Saccharolobus solfataricus: one gene and its partner. The protein of the gene in region 2 interacts with the protein of the main gene of each other region in a pairwise test. Links are inferred from orthologs where the notes say so. Each region holds a gene or a part of one and is shown on either strand. Other genes may lie near its edges.

Region 1 (10,513 bases), 580 kb from region 2 along the record:
GTCCCTTTATTTTTCCCAATATAATCACTCCGTCAGTTAGTATTATGTCAATTTTCTCGCATTCCTTCGACACTTTTACTCCTCTTTTTATCTCGTAATTTATTGCATTCAACTTATCCTTTTGAGAGCCCATTATTACGTCTTCCTTTATCCAGAAACATCCCCCTCTTAGCATCTCATTAATTTTTTTCGGATCATCTGAGATATACACAAGTTCGCCACTTCTTTTTATTCTAGCCGATCTGTTAGCTATGTCTCCTTTATTTCCTTCGAATATTGCTACCCCAGTGAAATAGTTAATCTCAGCGTTATCATCGTTAAGCAGAGCTCTCAATTCGGCCAATGACAAAAAATAGTTGTTCCCTTTTAATACGGCATAGGATGTAGTTTTCATAAGCTTAGTGCTATTGATTGTGAAACGTCTATAGTTATTATATCTTTATCATTTACATTGATGGTATTTGTTCCTATTAACGTTTTTACTCCCACCTCTCTTAATCTCTCTTTTGCACCTCCTACTAGCAATAGGTGAATTGCTGCTGCTGTAACGCTTTTAGCACCTAATGAATAGGCTAAGCGTGTAGCTTGTACTATGGTGCCCCCTGTGCTAATTATATCGTCTATTATAACTACATCTTTACCTTTTAGGTTAATATTTGGCGCCTCTTTTATTCTGACTTCACCCGTTGTTCTATCCCTTTCCTTTTCGATATAAGAGTACGGAGCATTAATTTCCTCAGCGATTTTTCTAGCTCTATCTAATGCTCCTCTATCCGGTGCCAATATGAATGGGTCTTCGATAATTTCTTTTATTTTTCTCGCAATTTGATGATAAGGATGGACTATCTTAAGTTCCCCTTTAAAGTACGATAACTCTTCTGGCTTATGTGGTTCTACTACTACTAAAGTGTTAACTCCTACTTCGCTCAGTATATGTAAGATTGTTTTTATGCTAATTGCTTCTCCATCTTTGAATCTTCTGTCTTGTCTACTATATGCTAAGTATGGTACTATAGCAGTCAGTTTTTTAGCTCCTAGATCCCTTATTGTTTCTGCAATTAGAAATAGTTCTATTAGATGTTTATCTTGTGGGTAATCTGTTGTCTGTACTAATAATACTTCTTCATCTCTTATTGAAGAGGGTACTCTTATGTAAGATTCCCCATCGGGAAATATTTTGTTTTCCACTTTTACTAAAGGTATGGATAATATTTTTGATAAGCTTTCGTCTATTCCATTAGTGGCTGATCCACCTATTATTATCATTATTATCATCTTTAAGGGGAAGTTTTTAAGATTAAAAGCTGAGTGAAAAGAGATATGTACTATGTTTTTATACTTGGAACTGCGGGATCAGGAAAGACAACCTTGACAAAAAATTTACAAGATTATTTACTTGATCAAGAGATGGATACGGCAGTAATAAACTTGGATCCAGCGGTTGAACACTTACCTTATACCCCCGATTTTGATGTTAGAGATTATGTTGACGCATATGAGGTGATGCAAAACTATCATTTAGGGCCTAATTCTAGTTTAATAGCATCTATTGATTTAATTTTGACTAAGGCGTCTGAGATCAAATCGGAAATCGATCAAATTGAAGCTAATTATGTACTAGTTGATACACCTGGACAAATAGAGCTATTTGCGTATAGGGATACTGGTAGGCTAATTTCCCAGTTAATTAGAGGAAATAATAAGGCATTGGGACTATTTCTTCTAGACTCTTTTTTAGCTAAGGAAGCTAGAAGTTTTATATCCTTATTACTTCTTTCAAGTTCCATAAAATTTAGGTTGGACTTACCGATTATCAATATACTTAATAAGATAGATCTTCTGACAGAAAAGGAGTTAGAGCAGATATTGGCGTGGGGAGATAATGCTGAGAATTTGATTGACGAGTTGGGTAGGTTAGATGAGTATTCCCTTGAGCTAGTTAATTTATTAATAGAAAGCTTGTCTTATAACCTAATTCCCATGTCATCAGAAGAGGGCAAGGGATTTAACGAACTCTACGCTGAAATTCAAAGAGTAATAGCTGGTGGTGAGGATTATTTAACTGAAGAGTCTAATCCTAAGTTATAAGCTTTATTAGTCCTATAGACTAAATTAAATAGATGATGAAAGCTAAGGTAATTGACGCTGTCTCATTCTCTTATATATTAAGAACTGTGGGTGACTTCTTGAGTGAAGCCAACTTTATTGTTACTAAGGAGGGTATAAGAGTTAGCGGAATTGATCCTTCAAGAGTAGTTTTTCTAGATATATTTCTCCCATCGAGTTACTTTGAGGGATTTGAAGTTAGTCAAGAGAAGGAAATAATAGGGTTTAAGTTAGAGGATGTAAATGATATACTAAAACGTGTTTTAAAGGACGATACGTTAATACTATCCTCGAACGAATCTAAATTAACACTTACTTTTGATGGAGAATTCACTAGATCTTTCGAGCTTCCATTAATTCAAGTTGAATCTACACAGCCGCCTTCAGTCAATTTAGAGTTTCCATTTAAGGCTCAACTACTCACTATAACTTTTGCGGATATAATTGACGAGTTATCTGATTTAGGTGAAGTTTTGAATATACACTCCAAGGAGAATAAACTTTATTTTGAAGTTATTGGAGACCTCTCCACTGCAAAAGTAGAGTTGTCAACGGATAACGGTACGTTATTAGAAGCTTCTGGCGCAGATGTCAGTAGCAGTTATGGGATGGAATACGTTGCGAATACAACTAAAATGAGAAGAGCTTCCGATTCAATGGAATTGTATTTTGGTTCTCAAATTCCTTTGAAGCTTCGATTTAAATTACCGCAGGAAGGCTATGGGGACTTTTACATTGCACCAAGGGCAGACTAATCTAATAAAGAGTTTTTTTAGGAACTACTATTTAAATGCGGAATTGGAATTGCCAAAGGATATGGAATTAAGGGAGTTTGCTCTCCAACCATTTGGCTCAGACACCTACGTAAGGCATCTTTCCTTCTCTTCTAGCGAAGAATTAAGGGACTACTTAGTTAACAGAAATTTACCACTTCATTTATTTTACTCTTCAGCTAGGTATCAGTTACCGAGCGCTAGAAATATGGAGGAGAAAGCTTGGATGGGGTCCGATTTGTTATTTGATATAGATGCTGATCACCTATGCAAATTAAGGTCAATTAGGTTTTGTCCAGTTTGTGGTAATGCCGTAGTTTCTGAGAAATGTGAGAGAGATAACGTAGAGACTTTAGAGTATGTTGAGATGACTAGCGAGTGTATAAAAAGGGGTTTAGAACAGACTAGAAACTTGGTTGAAATTCTTGAGGATGACTTCGGATTAAAACCTAAGGTTTACTTTTCTGGAAATAGAGGTTTTCACGTACAAGTCGATTGTTATGGTAATTGTGCATTATTAGATTCTGATGAAAGGAAAGAAATTGCCGAGTACGTCATGGGTATTGGTGTTCCAGGCTACCCTGGTGGTAGTGAAAATGCTCCGGGATGGGTTGGAAGGAAAAATCGCGGTATAAATGGGGTTACTATTGATGAGCAAGTCACTATTGATGTTAAGAGGCTAATTAGGATTCCAAATTCTCTACATGGGAAATCTGGATTAATTGTTAAGAGAGTACCTAATTTGGATGATTTTGAATTTAATGAGACTTTATCTCCATTTACGGGATATACGATATTTTTGCCGTATATTACTATAGAGACTGAGGTTTTAGGTAGTATCATTAAGTTAAATAGGGGTATACCAATTAAGATTAAATCTAGTATTGGGATTTATCTTCATTTGAGAAACTTGGGTGAGGTAAAGGCTTATGTTAGATGAATTGGTTAAAAAGGAATTATCAGAGGAAGAAATTACTGAAATTAAGCTAGAGGAAATAATCAAGTACATCACTCTCATTAAGAAATCTAAAACTTTTGTTAGTTCTGAAATCAGAAAGGAGGAATTGAAATTTCTTTCAGAGCTGGCTGAATCGTTATTTGAGCTAAGATTGTCAAAAGTTCTAGAGGGAAAGGTCGGCAAAGGGTTTGACGAATTTATCTTCGATATTTTTAAGATATTAAAACAATTTTACGTTGATTTATTAACTGGCAGATACATAATTTATAATGATAAAATCTATTGCATAGTACAGAAACCATTAATATATAATGATCACAGGGTTAATGAGGGAGATGTTTTGGTTTTACCTATGAGAGAAGCCTTGCCATTAATAATAGCAAGTTATTTAACTCCCTATAAGATAGATATTGAAGAACAATTATGAAAGTCCCTAAGGTCATCAGCACATATTGTCCAAAGTGTAAGACTCATACAGATCACTCTGTATCACTATACAAGAGCGGTAAGAGAAGAAATCTCGCTGAAGGACAGAGAAGATATGAGAGAAAGAATATTGGATATGGAAGTAAAAGAAAACCAGAACAGAAGAGATTTGCAAAAGTTACAAAGAAGCAAACGTTAGTTTTGAAGTGTTCTAAGTGTGGTTACACTATAGTAAAAGAGGGAATTAGAGTAAAGAAGTTAGAATTAGTAGAGGTGGCTAAGTGATGAGAAAACTAAGGGTCCTAATTCCAGAGCCAAAGAGTAGATTCCTTAGAGTAAAGTGTCCAAATTGTGGTAATGAACAAACAATATTTAGTCATGCTACATTTCCAGTTAGATGTCTAAGTTGTGGGACTGAGTTAGTATACTCTATGGGCGGTAAAGCAAAAATAGTTGGAGAAGTAGTTAGAATAATGGGTTAAAGATGATTTACAGTAGAAGCAAACTACCCTCAGAAGGAGAAATTTTAATTGCAACTGTAAAACAAGTTTTTGATTATGGTAGTTATGTTTCTTTAGACGAGTATGGGGGTTTACAGGCCTTTTTGCCTTGGAGTGAAGTAAGTAGCAAATGGGTTAAGAATATAAGGGATGTTCTCAAGGAAAATAGGAAAGTTATAGTAAAAGTAATTAGGGTTGATAGGAGAAAAGGTACTGTAGATGTGTCATTAAAGAAAGTTACCGATGACGAGAGAAGAAAGAAGAATTTACAATGGAAGAAAATCCAACGATTAGATAAGATTTTGGAACTAGTATCGCAAAAACTTAAATTAAGTGAAAAAGATGCGTGGGAACAAGTTGCGTGGAAATTAGAAGCCAAGTATGGTGACCCTATTACAGCAATAGAAAAAGCTGTTAAAGAAGGAGAGAAAATACTAATTGATGCAGGAGTCCCAGAAATTTGGGTTAAGCCATTACTAGAAGAGGCTTCAAAGCACGCTGAGGAAAGGAAAGTGAAAATGTCTGGTCTTATAACAGTTAGGACAAATGAGCCATTAGGAGTTGAAAAGATTAAAGAAGTGATCTCTAAGGCTTTAGAAAACATAGAACAAGACTATGAGAGCCTATTAAATATTAAAATATATACTATTGGTGCCCCTAGATATAGGGTTGATGTAGTAGGTACTAATCCAAAGGAGGCCTCAGAGGCACTAAATCAGATTATATCTAATTTAATTAAGATAGGAAAAGAAGAAAACGTAGATATAAGTGTGGTTAAGAAATGAAGTGGAAAATGAGGAAATGTCCTAAAGACAACATCTATACTTTTAAAGATACTTGCCAAATATGTGGCTCTAAAACTGTGATCCCTCATCCATCCAGATTTTCTCCGGAAGACAAATACGTAAAATATAGAATCGAATTAAAAAAAGGAATAACGCTTAACTGTTAACCATTACTGTAGGTTTTAATACTGTACCAGGCTGGGTAAACTGGTATACCATTACCATTATATAAACAGTGTAGTACAATCCTCCCGCACCTCCATTTCCTACTGGGAATAATGCTATATATGCAGGTTGGAAGTACATTAGTTGAACACGTGGTAATGGAGATCCCGTTATCGTATATCCAGAACTGGTAGGGACTATTTGCGTTGTAAATGGAGCAATAGGTTGTCCATATCCTATCTGATATAGACTCTCAATGAACATTTGGACTATAAGTGAGTTATAGGCCTTAGGAGTCCACGCAAATGGTTCAGCTTGTGAAACTTGTGAAGCTAAGGTCTGAGCAATAGTTGGATTAGTAGTGGCATAAGTATTAATTATTTGTGTTATCGTATTATTTATTTCAGTTAGATTTACGTATTCATCTAAAGGATATCCAGCTATCGTTGTCATCGCCCCCATAGCTTTTCCAATATCTCCTAAACTTGTTGTGTATCCAAAGAATGCTCCAGGAAAACTAGGCGGATATCCAACATACCATTGAGCTTGGCTACCAGCATACACAAACGTGACAGCATCGTAGGCCACTATATAAACTGGTATGGTATAGTTTGGACTACCGTAAGGATATAGATGGAAATCGTTTTCTAGTACATTAGCAGCGAAAGTTTCATTGTTCAAAAACATTTCAGCCATTAATCTAATTTGTGTCCCGTTAAGTGTATTATTTTCATCTATGACACTCCTATTTGTTAAAACTTCTAGCCAATATCCGTAATCCCACCAAGATAATACAAATGCGTTTTGTGGAGAATGTGTTCTTATCCAATTTGCTGCAGATACCCAAGAATAATTAGTTGTCAGGAAGCTGGTAGCTGCATTGGTTATTGCTGGAGGTTCGTTGCTTGCTAGCGTTGCTAATCCAGCATCTGCTACTAAGGATATCCCTACTAGCGCTAAAATGAAACCTACCAATATTTTGTTACCATTCCCATTTTTAACTCCCTTTAGTAGGTTATCTGAAATATAGTATACTCCTAAACCTCCTAATGTAGCTACCATATAGGCTGTATAGTTAAATAGATATGGTTGTTCTGATGTGCCAAATATACTCGCAACTCCTAACACTAATAGCCATAAACCCACTAGGTTTCCTCTTCTTATCAAGTAGTACATTCCTATGACTGATAAGAATAGTGCTATTCCGAAATCTTGGATCATTGCGGTTATTGGTTGAGGAATATATTCTGCTACTGTCTTATCTATAGGTACTGTAACCTGATAAAACGGATTTATTATAGCGTAATACCTTGAGGGTATTGGGGCTGATGTAGGTCTTAGTATTGATAACCCAGACAATCCTAAAGTAAGTATAAAAATTAGTACCGCAATTACTATTAAATTTCTTGAATCTACGATTTCTTTAGGAAGTGTTCTGGATAGATATAAGTCTAGATAAAGAACTGCGGAGATCAAAAGTAAGGAAAAGCCATGTGCTAGTCCCGACATGAAACCTATATTATTTGGGGCCAAGGAAGTTAGAAACGAAGTTACAACTACCATTATTGTGTAAAGGTTTGCAGTAATCTCGTCATTTCTATTTAAGAGAATTAGTAAGAACGCTGCTACAAGCAAACTTAAGTCAATATAGGTGTAACCTCCCCAAGAAATCTCGGCTAAAAATAGCACTATACCTGCCGGTATGCCATACCAGATGTTCTTCTTCTTTAAACCTTGATTTAGGAGGAAAATTGCAAATAGTATAAATACCGCACCCCACGATGTCTTAGGAAGTCCACCTAACAAGTTCTTATATGTTAATGCAGGAGAAACTGCTATTATTGCTGCAGCCATATAACCGGCTAATCTACTATTAGTAATTGATTCTATCGAAAGATATGATGCTATAACGCCTAGTCCAGCTAATAAAATGTCAGAAAATATCGCTACCGTATATACTGCATTTGCTCCGTAAGTTCCATAAAAGGGTAAAGAGGCTAATGCAACCAAGAATGGCAAGCCTATAGTATTCCCGAGTTCAATAAAGTACCCCCACGGGAACCAGCCCAGTACGTCTGGAGGTACTGCATACCAATTTCCATGAACTTGCGCTATCAGCAATGCGTTGTAGAAGAGATACCAAGGATCGAATTCGTTAACTGCTAAAGGCCAATTAGCGCTTAGGCTTCTAATTAATATTGACACTAATGAAAGACCCACTATTAGAGGTAAGTCTATGAATGACATTTTTCGTAAATCTCTTCTCAGTCCCTTAACTGATTGCATGGCTATAGTGTATTAGGTATTATACATTTATTAAACTTATTCCAAGTATTGCCTGGTTGATCCATTGAATATTTTCCATAAACTACTATTATCTTCATTTTAATTAGTATTTGTATGTCAATTTAGATTTGTAACATCCTTCAAATGCAGCAAAAATTCATAACTCCATAAAAGCATCTAAGCATACTTACAGTTTTAGTTCACAGAGGATCATTTTTAATTAAAGCTCTTAATTGACATGATAAAGAACAGCGCTTTCATTGCTTTAGGAATTATACTCATTGACATTCTTGTTATCTACTTCTTTCTCTATATGCCGTTTTCATTATCAACATTCTACCCCTCCTTCTTGCTTGGGCCAATCTACAATTTTAACCCTATAGAATACGCCAAAAGTTTCCCAGTAAGTATTAACTACTCTTCATTAACTTCCAATGATTCAAGGGCACTCTTCATTTACAATACATCTGGAAAGCCAATTTTACAGCAGATTATCGGTATTTTAAAACTTAATGCAAGTCGAGTAAGTCCAGAAGCTTATTGGAGTGTTGCGGATTTAGCGGGTTTCTTTTCCAATTATACTGTAACTAAAAATTATTCTGTATACTTTCTAAATCCCTACTATTACGATAATATAGCAGAACAACCTAATGTCACAGAAATATATTTAAATATTTCAGATATTTATGCTTCTCCCTTTTATACCTCCTATCCTCCAAGTGATAAGATAAACGCAACCTTCTCCTTTATTATTACGAACTCATTTTCGATCCAGAGTTACGCTAGTTGGAACTTCACTGATATTGAATGGCATTTTGGAGGAAATATATCCCAGAACGAATCCTACTATTACTATACTGCTACATTGAATTTGAATAAATATATGGTTGTCAACAATTCACACTACTATTATGAAGGGTCTTTGAGTTTTCGAATAGCAGTTAAACCTTGGGGTGTATCCCCAAGTACTATTTCAACTTACGTAGTTTATAATCAAAGCTTAAGTATTCCCTTAACGCTTTATCTATCTACGCATTCAGTAGAGCATCAGATAGGCAACAATTCTTGTGTGCTTACTCCCTCTTATCCACCTAAGGTAAACCAAGAATCTTTCGGGTATAATTTCTATAACTATTCAGCTTATCTCTCTCTAAATGTAGACGTTTATAATGGATCATCCCCTGCGACTTTAATCTTACTCAACGGCAGCAAGATATATACAACACAAGAAAGGCATTTTAATTTTACGTTAGATTTAGAGGAATTTAGCTTTTCTCCCAAAGTTTTCAACATCAGTTTACTGACTTATGATAATGTTAAAGTGGGAAATTATTATATTGATAGGTATTGGTCCCCAGGATATATAGTGATTTATCCGCAGAAACATATTATATATAATGGAAACCTTAGACTCATTGTACTGAATTTTTTTATTCAATATCATATTATCCAGACTCCACCGGACTGGGTTTTTAATCACAAGCCATATACTGAGATATATAAGAACAATTATGCTAACATTTATTTACAGCAAGTAGGTTACTACTATGGTCTTAATAGGTTACTTACCGAAATCGTGAAAAACTTTACTACAGATGAAAAATATAGTGTGTATTTAAGTTGGGAATTGCTATTACTTTCGTCTGAAATTTCTATGCAGATTAATTACTCTAGTCCAGCTCAAAATTACACAATGGCATTGTTAAGTAAAGAGGGTAGTGAATATCAAGCTTTCATGCAAATGGTTTTTATAGTATCTTGGAATCTGTGGTATACTACGTTTAACGGCTCATATTATTTTCTAGGTAAATGGATTCCTTGGACCTACGGTCTTTTCACCGGTTTTTCTATCCCAAATTTTTATAATAAAACATCCGTTCTACCTTATATAATACTAAATGGCTCTAATAGCTCCTATTTGCTTTTTAATATTGAATCGTTTAGGGTAACCTCTTGGTGGTATGAAAATGTGAATCTGGATAACGGCTCAATTCATGTAAACTATTTTAACGTTTATTCATACATTCCTAAGAAGGGAGATGTTTTAGTCCTACATAAATACTATAATTTTAGTGATCTTATATACGTAAATACCTTAGTGGCAAAATTTGTAGTAACGGAAAACATGAGTAATGGGCCCGACGGGATTTGAACCCGTGACCTCCCGGTTTCTGAGCACCCTATCAGCCGGGCGCTCCACCAAGCTAAGCTACGGGCCCTCTTAATCTATATCTTAAATTTCATAATATAAAGCTTACTTAGCATTAGTTGCTTCCTCTTAGTCTGAAGACAAGATACTAAGTTATTCTTGAATATAGACAAGACTATCTGATTTTCAAATATTGAAAAATCTAAATAATATGTAACATTTCTATTCAAGTAATATGAAAATAGTTTAGAAAGAAGCTTTAAGAGTTTGCCATATACACGAATATATTTTAAAAATATAGCCATATTAATGAAAAGTTATTATGTAGATCCATAGCAATCCTTAATAATTATTTTTTATCTGAT
Region 2 (10,534 bases):
CTTTTCGGCATAGGTATCCATTATAATATTAAAAATATCTATAGTTTGTAAATTACCAAGTTTAAAAATGGACCTTAGCATATAAGCCACTTCCAATGCCCTTTGCCTAGGAGATGCGCCATTTAACGAAAGAGGATTTAATGAATTCTTAGAGATGTCAATTCTTTCTGCTTTTTCAATCTCATACTCTCCATGTAGATCAAAAACCAAGAAACTAGCATCTGTAAATTTCCCAATAATACTCTTAGCTAAACTAGACTTTCCAGATCCACTTGTACCTAGTATCACTATGTTATAGTTCTTTGCTCCATCAAAGTTTAGAACAAACTTCAAGTTAGAAAATTTCTTCCAACCATACTTAGTATTAGATATCCTATTAACTAATGAAGGAGCCAACACTCCCTCAATAGAACCGAGCTCTATCCCCTTCTCGTTAACAGAATACGCAGATAATTGCGTAAATAGGAATGGAAATGAGAACCACGACAAGATAATTAACGGAAAAATAGAGTCATTTGAAATAAAGAATAGTAAGGTGAATGATGCTATGCTACCTACAAACAAGAATGGACTGGATAAAACCTCATAGAAAATCAGGAAAGAAATTAAAACAATCAATCCCCCATAGATAGCATTCTTCTTATTAACACTCACATTAAGCCGTGAAACATTTAACAAAATCTCATCTGGAAAACTTCTTCTAGAAATTCCCAATATAACTCCGATAATAATAGTAGCAAGAGCATAATATCCTAACAAATTTAAGAACGTAGATAAAATAAGGGTAGAGCCCACGTTATTAGAAATTACTAACGCGTAAGCTATGGCTGTTACGTAATAAAGGAATGAGACTATTATGGATGAAAACATTAAAGTTATGAATACTGAAAATATCACTACTAATATAGGAATAATTAATAGTAATGTAGACAGATTATTTACTAACTGGCTTAAATTACCTGCTGATGTCAAATAATACATTAAATTATCAACTAGATAAGCTACAATAAGCATTAATATATTAGCAACAATGTGTCTCTTCTCATACATTTATATACTCCTCTTTAGTATTACATTATTGCCAAAGTAATGATAAATGTAACCAATGAATTCTTGGTAAGACTGAAGAAACTTGGCTATGAAGATTTAACGCCAATCCAAAAAATAGCAATACCAAAAGTACTATCTGGAAAGAATGTTTTAATCATAGCACCAACGGGGTATGGCAAAACTGAGGCAGCGATATTACCAATTTTTTATACTATCTTTAAAGATAAACCTGAAAAAATCTCAACACTCTATATAACTCCCTTAAGAGCGCTAAATAGAGACCTTGAGTTAAGGTTAAGAAGGCTAGGTGAAGCCTTTAATATTAGTGTTAACGTAAGACACGGAGATTCCTCTCAGAAAGAAAGGAAGGAAATTTTGGATAACCCTCCTGACGTATTATTAGTAACGCCAGAAACGTTACTTTACTTAGTGCTAAACGATACTTTTAGGAAGTACTTTACCAATCTGAAATGGATAATAATAGATGAATTACAAGAAATGTTAGATGAGAAAAGAGGAATAGAACTCTCTGTACTAATCCAAAGGATCAAAAAAATAGCAACAAGAAATAAAATTCAATTAATAGGAATTTCAGCTACTATTGGTGATGTTGAAATAGCAAAAAGGTACTTAGATAGAGAGGGAGAGGTCGAAATAGCGAATATCAACGCAATAAAGGATATAAAAGTGGATTTAATACTCCCTAAGGTTGAAAAGAAAGATGCGGATTTAGCAGTAAAGTTGGGATTAAGACCAGATACAATTGCGAGACTTGAGAAACTTAACGAAATTATAAAAAACAACAAACCTATTATAATATTTACAAATACTAGGGAAACTAGCGAATTCATAGCAAACCAACTCATGAGTAACTATTCCTTAAAAATAGCTTCTCATCACGGCTCATTATCAAGAGAAATTAGAATAAAAACTGAAAACGACTTCAAAAACGGTAATATAGACGCTATAGTCGCAACCTCGAGCTTAGAATTGGGTATTGATATCGGTAGAATTAATCTAGTTGTCCAATACATGTCACCGAGACAAGTAATTAGGTTAATTCAAAGAGTCGGAAGAAGTGGACATAAAATAGGTAGAACGTCTATAGGTTACGTTATACCCTCAGAGGACCTTTTCGATATTTTAGAGTGCAGAGCAATAATTGAAGCATTATATTCTGGTTATTTGGAAAAACCCCTGTTTGAAGAAAACCCACTTGACGTTGCAGCACATGAAATAGCGGGAATGGTTTTAGAAGGTTATAAAAACCCTAAAGAAATGATGGAGATTCTTCGCAATTCATTTTATTTCGAGAACTTCACCGATGAGATGTTCGAAAACGTTATAGAATTATTAGAGAGCGCAAAAATAGTTAAAAGAAGAGAAGACGGAAGCTTATTTCCAAGTAGAAGAATTTGGAAATATTATTACACTACTAATATGATACCAGATTCCATTAGAAGTTATATAGTAATTGACCATGCTACCAACATGAAAATAGGTACCTTAGACGAAGATTTCGTAGTCACACTAGATGAAGATAGTGTATTCATTTTAGGAAGTAGACTATGGAAAGTCGTATCCATAGAGAACGACAGAATATTTGTGGAAAGGGCTGAGCTAAAAAACGGAATATTGCCTAGTTGGTTCGGAGAATCAATTCCAGTTGAGAAAGAGATAGCTAGGAAAGTCTACGAGTATATTTACGCAGTGGAGAAGGAAAAAAGGGAAACTGAAGATAATAGCTTAGCTGAAGTAGTTAGAGAATACATGAAAAGAGGATATCCAGAACTAAGACCAGATCTAATCCTTGTTGAAATAGTAAAGAATAATTTAATAATAGTGCATTCACCATTCGGCTCAAGAGGAAACAACACGCTTGGTGCCATAATTTCAGTTATGTTAGACGTAGAAAAACAGACCAAAACGACTTATAGGGCTGATCCATATCACATCGCAATATCTTCTGTACTGCCAATAACTAAAAATGATATGGAAAAAATTGTCTCTACGCTAAATTCTACTCCTATAGACAGAATAATTGAAATATTAAAGAAGGGAATTAAAGAAAGTCCGCAATTCAAGTGGAAATTATTGGTTGAGATAAAGAGGTTTGGGATGATAGACCCAGAAAAGGAAATAACGCTTACCTCATCCATTATAAAGGCTTATGGAGATACAATAATTGGAGAAGAAGCAGTTAAGGAATTATTAGTCAAAAATTATGATGTAGAAATAATAAAGGAACTCAAGAATTACAACTGGAAAATAGTAGAGGTTTACGAAGCGTCCCCCTTAGCTAAACAATTTCTAGATAAAATCCTTAACTACACCTCGTTCGATAAAGAAGAAAAACCATTAATGATTGAAATTTTCAAAAAGAGATTAGAAAACAAGGAGCTGAAATTAATCTGTCTCTCATGTGGGTGGGAGGGAAAATACTCTATAATTAACTCACCTAGCAAATGCCCCAAATGTTCCTCAATTTTCTTAACTGCAACTAATCCAGATGATAGCGATTCCGTGAAGATAGTGAGAAAAGCAATAAAAGGTGAGAAATTAACAAGTAAGGAGAGAAGACAGTTAGAAGACTTGAAGAGAGTTGCCTCCTTCTTCCCAGATTACGGTAAGTACAGCCTAATAGCATTAGCAACTAATGGAGTTGGACCAAGTAATTTAGGCAAAGTATTGAGTAAATTAAATGAAGGAGAAAATGAGTTTTACATGGCCTTAATAGATGAAGAGAAAAGATTTATAAGAACAAGAAAATACTGGCACTAATCTTAAATTTAAGCCTCTTAAAAGTTTTTGTGAGATTAAAATGCCCGCAATAGAAGTTGGAAGAATTTGTGTAAAAGTAAAAGGAAGAGAAGCTGGAAGCAAATGCGTAATAGTAGACATAATAGATGACAATTTCGTATTAGTCACCGGACCAAAAGACATAACTGGCGTTAAGAGAAGAAGGGTTAACATTCTTCACTTAGAACCAACTGATAAGAAAATTGATATACAGAAAGGAGCTTCGGATGAGGAAGTAAAGAAGAAATTAGAGGAGTCCAACTTAACAGAGTACATGAAGGAGAAAATAAAGATTAGGATGCCAACATTGTGATTTAGATGATTTTAAATGATTTTATTTACAAAATAGATAATTTTTGTGGATATAAAAATGAATGGAAGATAAGGAAGGATAGTGAAACATCAGATAAATACGGATATTATCCAGAAAAAAGACCAATAGAGATACATATCAAAAACTCAATAATAAACCTTGATAAACCTCCAGGGCCCACGAGCCATGAAGTAGCGTATTGGGTTAAAAAGATGTTAAACGTTACCAAAGCAGGACATGGGGGGACCCTAGAGCCCATTCATTGGGCGGGGTAATCCTAAAGTTACCGGTGTGTTACCAATAGGAATAGAGAACGCAACTAAAATAATGAACTATATAAGTAAAGGAGGAAAAGAGTACGTATGTGTAATGCAAGTTCACTGTGAATACAATAAAGAGGAATTGGCAAAGATAATAAGTTCATTTAAAGGAGAAATATACCAACGACCACCAGTTAGATCATCAGTCAAAAGGAGACTAAGAATTAGAAGAATATATGATATAGAAATTCTAGACATGGACAAGAAGTTAGTATTACTTAGAGTAAACTGTGACTCCGGGACGTACATGAGAAAATTATGTCATGATATAGGAATAATTTACGGTTGTGGAGCTCATATGAGAGAGCTAAGAAGAACTAGATCCGGGATTTTCACAGAATCCACAAATCTAGTGAAATTACACGAACTTTCTGAAGCAATATACTTATACAAGAACTGCAAAGACGAAACAGAACTAAGAAGAGTACTTATACCAATGGAATTCGCAACTTGTGAAATTCCAAAAATTGTAATAGAAGACTCAGCTGTAAACGCATTAGCTTATGGTGCGCAACTAGCAGTACCTGGAGTAGTAGCTTATCAGAACTTTAAAAAGAACGATACAGTCGCAGTATTAACGCTTAAAGGGGAATTAGTAGCGACAGGCAACGCACTAATGGACAGCGAAGAATTGGAAAACGCAAAAAAGGGAATAGTAGTCAACTTAAGTAGAGTTTTTATGCAGAGAGATATATATCCAAAAGCATGGAAAAAACATGAGTCATGAGTACATAATTTTTGAAGTAATTAACGGTATACCTCTAACCCTTCTATCCTCACCGGGGATATTTTCAAAAAAGGAACTAGATTTGGGAACAAGGATACTTTTGGAAAACATAAAAGTAGCGGAAAACGGAACTGTAGCAGACGTTGGTTGTGGCTACGGACCCATAGGAATCTACCTAGCATTGAAAAATCCTAACCTTAAGGTCTACATGGTAGATGTCAACTACATTGCAATTAAGCTGGCTAAGAAAAATGCAAAACTTAATGGGGTTGAAAATAGGACAATAATAGTGAAATCAGATATCTTTGATAACATTCCTATCGACGTTAAATTTACCGCAATTTATTCTAACCCTCCTCTTTCTAAAGGAGTAGATTTTCTAAAGAAGCTTGAAGCCGAAGCCTATGATAGATTAGTTGAAAAGGGATTCATACAGTTGATAGCATATAAGGGTGAAGAAAATATAGAGAAAATATTCAGTAAAAGATTTAAAATTGAATCCATAAAGAGAAAAAAAGGATATTCCTTAATAACAATAGTTAAAGATTAAAGCTATAGTGTTAAACTATAATTTGCCGGGGTGCCCGAGTGGTCCAAGGGGCTGGCCTTGAGAGCCAGTAGGTGTCTAGCCTGCGCGGGTTCAAATCCCGCCCCCGGCGCTAAGCGTTTAACCCTTTTTATATTGATTTTTCTTATTACTAGTTCTCTATAATTCCGGTTCGACGGGAGTGATGTTCCCAAGGAATTCTATGTAAATTAACTGAGGAGAAAAACAGAAAAGTGAACCTTATGCCGTTAAGCTCAAAGGAGCCTTATAACTTACCTTATGGTTGAGACTAACGTGATAGAGCATAAAATGATTTAAATTAAAGTATAGGGAAAACAGCTAACCTTACCCTCGATTCCATTTCTAATTTACATATAACCAAATAACGCCATTGAAGAACAACGTAAATTTCCTTCGCCTAACCGTTTATCGTTTCCGATCAATAGGTGTGATACTTATCGTTTCTCTAGCGTAATTGTATCTCCACTTCAAAACTGCTCTTTTCTTTCTTCATTTTCCCGTCCCGTATTACAGCAACGAAAACATGTTTATAGTCTATTTAGTTAGTAAATTTTGCATCAAAAAGTGTTTAGTTAAAAGAAAATGATAAAAAATCTTCAATTTAGCTATTTTACAAGATGATAAAAGATAACAATCCCTTCTTCATACCTTTGGAAAACTACTGCAAAGTAAAGTGATTCCATAACATATACATACCATCTATACAGAGAGAGAAAGTCCACTAAGTATAAGTTTCTAACAAAACCCCTAAACTCTGCTTAACATTATCTTCAACTTCCCTACTACTCAAACCTAACATTAAACCTGCATGATACCAACTTTTACCTTGTAAAACTCTAGCTACTAGTGAAGCCTCGGCTTCTATACTTAAATCGGCTTTAAGTTCTAAAAAATGTTTAGTAACTAAGAAATGTGCAGCTTCAGCGATGACATTATATGGAACCTTACCTTCAGTATAAGCCTTAATCTTATCAACATATAGATCTGGAACCTCTCCCTCTATCCTTTCACTGTAAGTATTCCTTAATAATAGAACAATAAGTTGAGGATTCAAATTATAATAGACTTGATGAGAAGTTCTCAATAGCTTATCCTTCAATAAACTGGAAAGTTTAACAACAAACTCCTTAGTTCTCTCGCTTAAAGCCTTAATCACAATCACCGAATAACCATTAAGTTCCTCATTCTTAATAGAGGATAAATAAACCGGCAAAAATCCGTTCTTTATCCAAAATCGTAAAACGGAGTAATCTGCAACAAATGAAGATCCAATCCAATCAACTCCCTTCGCCATCTTAATAACCTCTTCGATAACTCTACTCCCTATACCCTTACCTTGATTTTCCGGAGAAACAGCAATCCTCATTATCCTCCAACCCTTCAACTTACCGAAATCTAAAGCCCTCATGTACTTTATAAGCCTATGAGGAATCAAATGCCCCTCATTCTTTAACCCATTGGAAATATCCCATATTTGCTTATCAGTTAGACCTCCCTCATAGACAACTTGACAAACTGCCACAGGATTCTCAGATGAATAACCTACTATAACCTTTTGGAAAGCCATATCGCCTAAAAGCATTAAATCATCAGGGGAATTCCTATAATGAGCAGTAACCAATATTCCATAAACGCTCTTAAGCAAATCATCATCTCGAAACAATTCCTCTTGAGGAACCTCAACTATTTTCAACTTACCATTATATTCAACTTCATGCGGTTCAGCATCCAATAAGAATACATCAAATAAGAACTTCTCAATAGGATCACCCTTAGCATACCTAATAGGATAATCCATCTTTATATTCTTCAAAAGAACCTTACCCTTCAGTTTATCAACGTACTTTAAAAATGCCTTCCCAGAACCCTCATAACCGTGAATAGTAGTAACCAAGATTACCTTATCCCAAGATCTCACGATATAGTCTAAAAACTCTATACCCATAGCAGCTGCCTCATCTATAACTATTAAATCACCCTCCTCATTTTTAGCTAAGTCCGGAGAAACCCATTTTACCCTGGAATCCCTTGTAGATATCTTCATTATCTTACCATCCCTTGATGTGATTACCTTATACTTAACATTTAGAGCTTCTAACCCTCTAATTATGAATTTGAATATCTCTTGTGAAGAATAGTACGTTGGGGAAGTTACTATAATACTACCAAAATTTCCCTCACTCATTAAATAAGACAAAAACAAACCTATGGATGCACTCTTACCCCTACCCCTTGCTGCAGTTATTACTAAAACTCTTTTCCCTAGATTCATAATGAACAAGGATTCCTCAAGAACCTTGTTCTGGTCAGAAGATAGACAAAGCTCATGAAGCTCCATCGAAACTTTAGGACTTTTAGGTATTTTCTTGTATGGTTTGTGAGTTTCATTTGAGGAATACGGTGTAAAAGTTATCCTATCATTTCCTTGAAAGAAAATGATCCCTCTATATCTCTTAGCCAGTTCAATAAACCTAGCTTCAAACAGATCTTTAACAACACCATACCTGGTCAAAGACTTCTTATACAACTTACCCTCTAGGATGTTATCGCTGTAGATTATCGCTATACCTCCTCCCTTAGTCATGTCAACGAATCTAGCAATGTAGTTAGGCCTAAAATCATCCATTGCGTCTAATATTACCAAATCCGCGCTTTGCCCAAGATATTTCTCTGAATTGGAGTAATCTATGTCGAGAAAGTTTTCAAATCTCTTTTTCAGCTCTTTCATTCTATCTTTTGAATTGTCGAGCCAAGGATGAAAGCCGTATATAACCCTTGGCTTCTTGTTAACCTTTAAATAGTCATCAATTAATGAATTAATCTTCTCTAAAGGATCTTGAGATTCAATTATCGCTAAATGCCTATAATAACCCTTTACCGCATCCATGAAGTAATTTTCAAACATCTCAATCACATTATGTATGCGGCCGCCGGGATTTGAACCCGGGATCACCGGCTTGGAAGGCCGGCGTCCTAATCCAGCCTAGACTACGGCCGCACTCTATAATAATGAGAATGGGGAAGGTATTTATTTTTTTCCCTATGAGCTGCTGCTTAGTTGATCTGTTGAATATTTTTAAATTAAATCACCAATATCTTCCTTTCAATTAATCTCAAGATGTTCAATTTCTGTTTATGAATCCTCTTAACTCTTGGCGAAAAATTCATCAAACCCACAAAGCACCTTAAGCAATGAACGCATTGAAACAGAGTTTGGAAAAAAGAAAAAGTTCTTATTAAAAAAAACAATAATTAGCTTAACTTATTCTCCTCATTACTAGTACTATGGCTACTATTGCAACAATTAGACCTATTATGCCAGCTATAATTCCGCCATAGGCTATTGTAGTTAAACTACTAACAGTACTCCTTAAGCTAGCAACCTCTCCGTTTAAAGTACTGAGACTTGTACTTAGATTGCTTATTTTACCATTTAGTGCAGTAACTTGACTGCTCAAAGTATTATACTGTGAAGACAGTGAGCTAAGTTGAGTACTTAGCGATCCTACAGTACTGTTTAACTTTCCTATTTCGCTATTCAATGTGGTTATCTCACTCTGTAAATTGGATATCTGAGTATTTGCATTAGCTAAACTCTTATTTAAGCTAGCGATTGTGCTATTTAACGATGAGATCTCACTCCTTAACGTACTAACTTCATTATTTAACGCATTAATTACACTAAGATAGTTCGGAATTGCGGTTATAAATACGTTATAAGTTACAGTATGGACTCCATAAGATACCGTTAAGCTACCACTGATCAAGTAGGAAGATATTAGCGTTAAAGTGGTTGATAATTGAGGAACTTGGAAACTTAACATGAACGACCCGTTTGAAGCAGTTGTCGTAGATAACGTTTTAGTCCCAACAGTGGGTATATTAAGAGTTAAGGAAACAGTAGCACCAGATAATGGACCTACTGTACTATTATAGACGTAACCCATTATGTTCACAGTACCGTTTTGCATAACCACTGAAGTTATGATACCATTAGCAAACTCTATAAACTGTGGGTAAGTATTCTCATACATAGCTAAGTTTTGTAGAGTTAATATGATTGGAGCTACTGCGGGAGTTGTAACATTAACGTCAATTGTACCTACAGCCACACCACCAGTAACTTCAACAGTAATTTGCCAAATTCCTATTACGTGAGGAAATGTATAAGCATTGGGCACATAAATTCCACCAGTAGCATTAACGGTAGTAGGAATACTAGCAGCTAGCGTTGAATTAGGGAAGAATAAGTTTATAACAGCTCCTTGACCAGCAAATTGTTGAGGAACAACAGCATCAATTGTTACTGATTTTCCAACATAGTAAATTTGATTATTTACACTAGGACTGTAAAAAGTTACGTTACCAGATGTATAAACTGCTGTACTCACTAACGCTACAACTGAAATTAATATCAAGGTAGATAAAACGAATGTTTTTTTCACAACCAATCACCTCAAATATATGGTTAAGAGAAAAAAATAAAAACCTTTTAACTTGAAATCGCCGTCACATTAGCGTATACTAAGAATGTCGGGTATAGAGATATTGCTGGACCGCCTGCAAACGGCACTGCAAACATTACTACTGTATGAGGCTCACTTGGAGTCGATAAGCTTATGAACTGATATGACTGAACAGGTACTTGTAATACTACACCAGGACCTAAGGATGGCGAATATACTGTCTGGAATGCTGGAGTGCCAGGCACTGGAGTTCCAGTAGTTACGTTATAACCTAAGAACGATACAGTTTCT

The links. Proteins that work in one complex are often made in the same cells at the same time.
Region 1: the proteins of SSOP1_RS01975 (region 2) and SSOP1_RS16245 interact in binary tests that used the Methanocaldococcus jannaschii proteins (3 or more experiments, as listed by UniProt). The link is inferred for Saccharolobus solfataricus from one-to-one orthologs.

Annotation. Positions count from the first base shown.
Region 1 is NZ_LT549890.1:922,999-933,511, forward strand. The notes cover bases 4,264-7,129. They hold SSOP1_RS16245 (RNA-protein complex protein Nop10), read left to right. Parts: upstream 4,264-5,544; coding sequence 5,545-5,715; downstream 5,716-7,129. Other genes in these bases: gins15 (DNA replication protein Gins15), read left to right, coding at 4,264-4,264; SSOP1_RS05340 (50S ribosomal protein L44e), read left to right, coding at 4,264-4,548; SSOP1_RS05345 (30S ribosomal protein S27e), read left to right, coding at 4,548-4,745; SSOP1_RS05350 (translation initiation factor IF-2 subunit alpha), read left to right, coding at 4,748-5,548; SSOP1_RS05355 (STT3 domain-containing protein), read right to left, coding at 5,705-7,129. Outside these bases: SSOP1_RS05310 (TRM11 family SAM-dependent methyltransferase), read right to left, coding at 1-394; prs (ribose-phosphate diphosphokinase), read right to left, coding at 391-1,266; SSOP1_RS05320 (ATP/GTP-binding protein), read left to right, coding at 1,321-2,088; DNA polymerase sliding clamp Pcn2, read left to right, coding at 2,124-2,861; DNA primase small subunit PriS, read left to right, coding at 2,827-3,819; more of gins15, read left to right, coding at 3,809-4,263; more of SSOP1_RS05340, read left to right, coding at 4,261-4,263; more of SSOP1_RS05355, read right to left, coding at 7,130-7,999. UniProt on the Methanocaldococcus jannaschii protein: Involved in ribosome biogenesis; more specifically in 18S rRNA pseudouridylation and in cleavage of pre-rRNA.
Region 2 is NZ_LT549890.1:338,133-348,666, reverse strand. Bases 3,445-6,331 are described here. They hold SSOP1_RS01975 (RNA-guided pseudouridylation complex pseudouridine synthase subunit Cbf5), read left to right. Parts: upstream 3,445-4,453; coding sequence 4,454-5,209; downstream 5,210-6,331. Other genes in these bases: SSOP1_RS01970 (class I SAM-dependent methyltransferase), read left to right, coding at 5,199-5,759; SSOP1_RS01980 (tRNA pseudouridine synthase A), read left to right, coding at 4,168-4,437; SSOP1_RS01985 (50S ribosomal protein L14e), read left to right, coding at 3,872-4,162; SSOP1_RS01990 (DEAD/DEAH box helicase), read left to right, coding at 3,445-3,831. Also shown: SSOP1_RS01995 (ATP-binding protein), read right to left, coding at 1-1,050; more of SSOP1_RS01990, read left to right, coding at 1,090-3,444; SSOP1_RS01960 (tRNA(Met) cytidine acetyltransferase TmcA), read right to left, coding at 6,499-8,682; S-layer protein SlaB, read right to left, coding at 9,035-10,228; S-layer protein SlaA, read right to left, coding at 10,270-10,534. UniProt on the Methanocaldococcus jannaschii protein: Could be responsible for synthesis of pseudouridine from uracil-55 in the psi GC loop of transfer RNAs.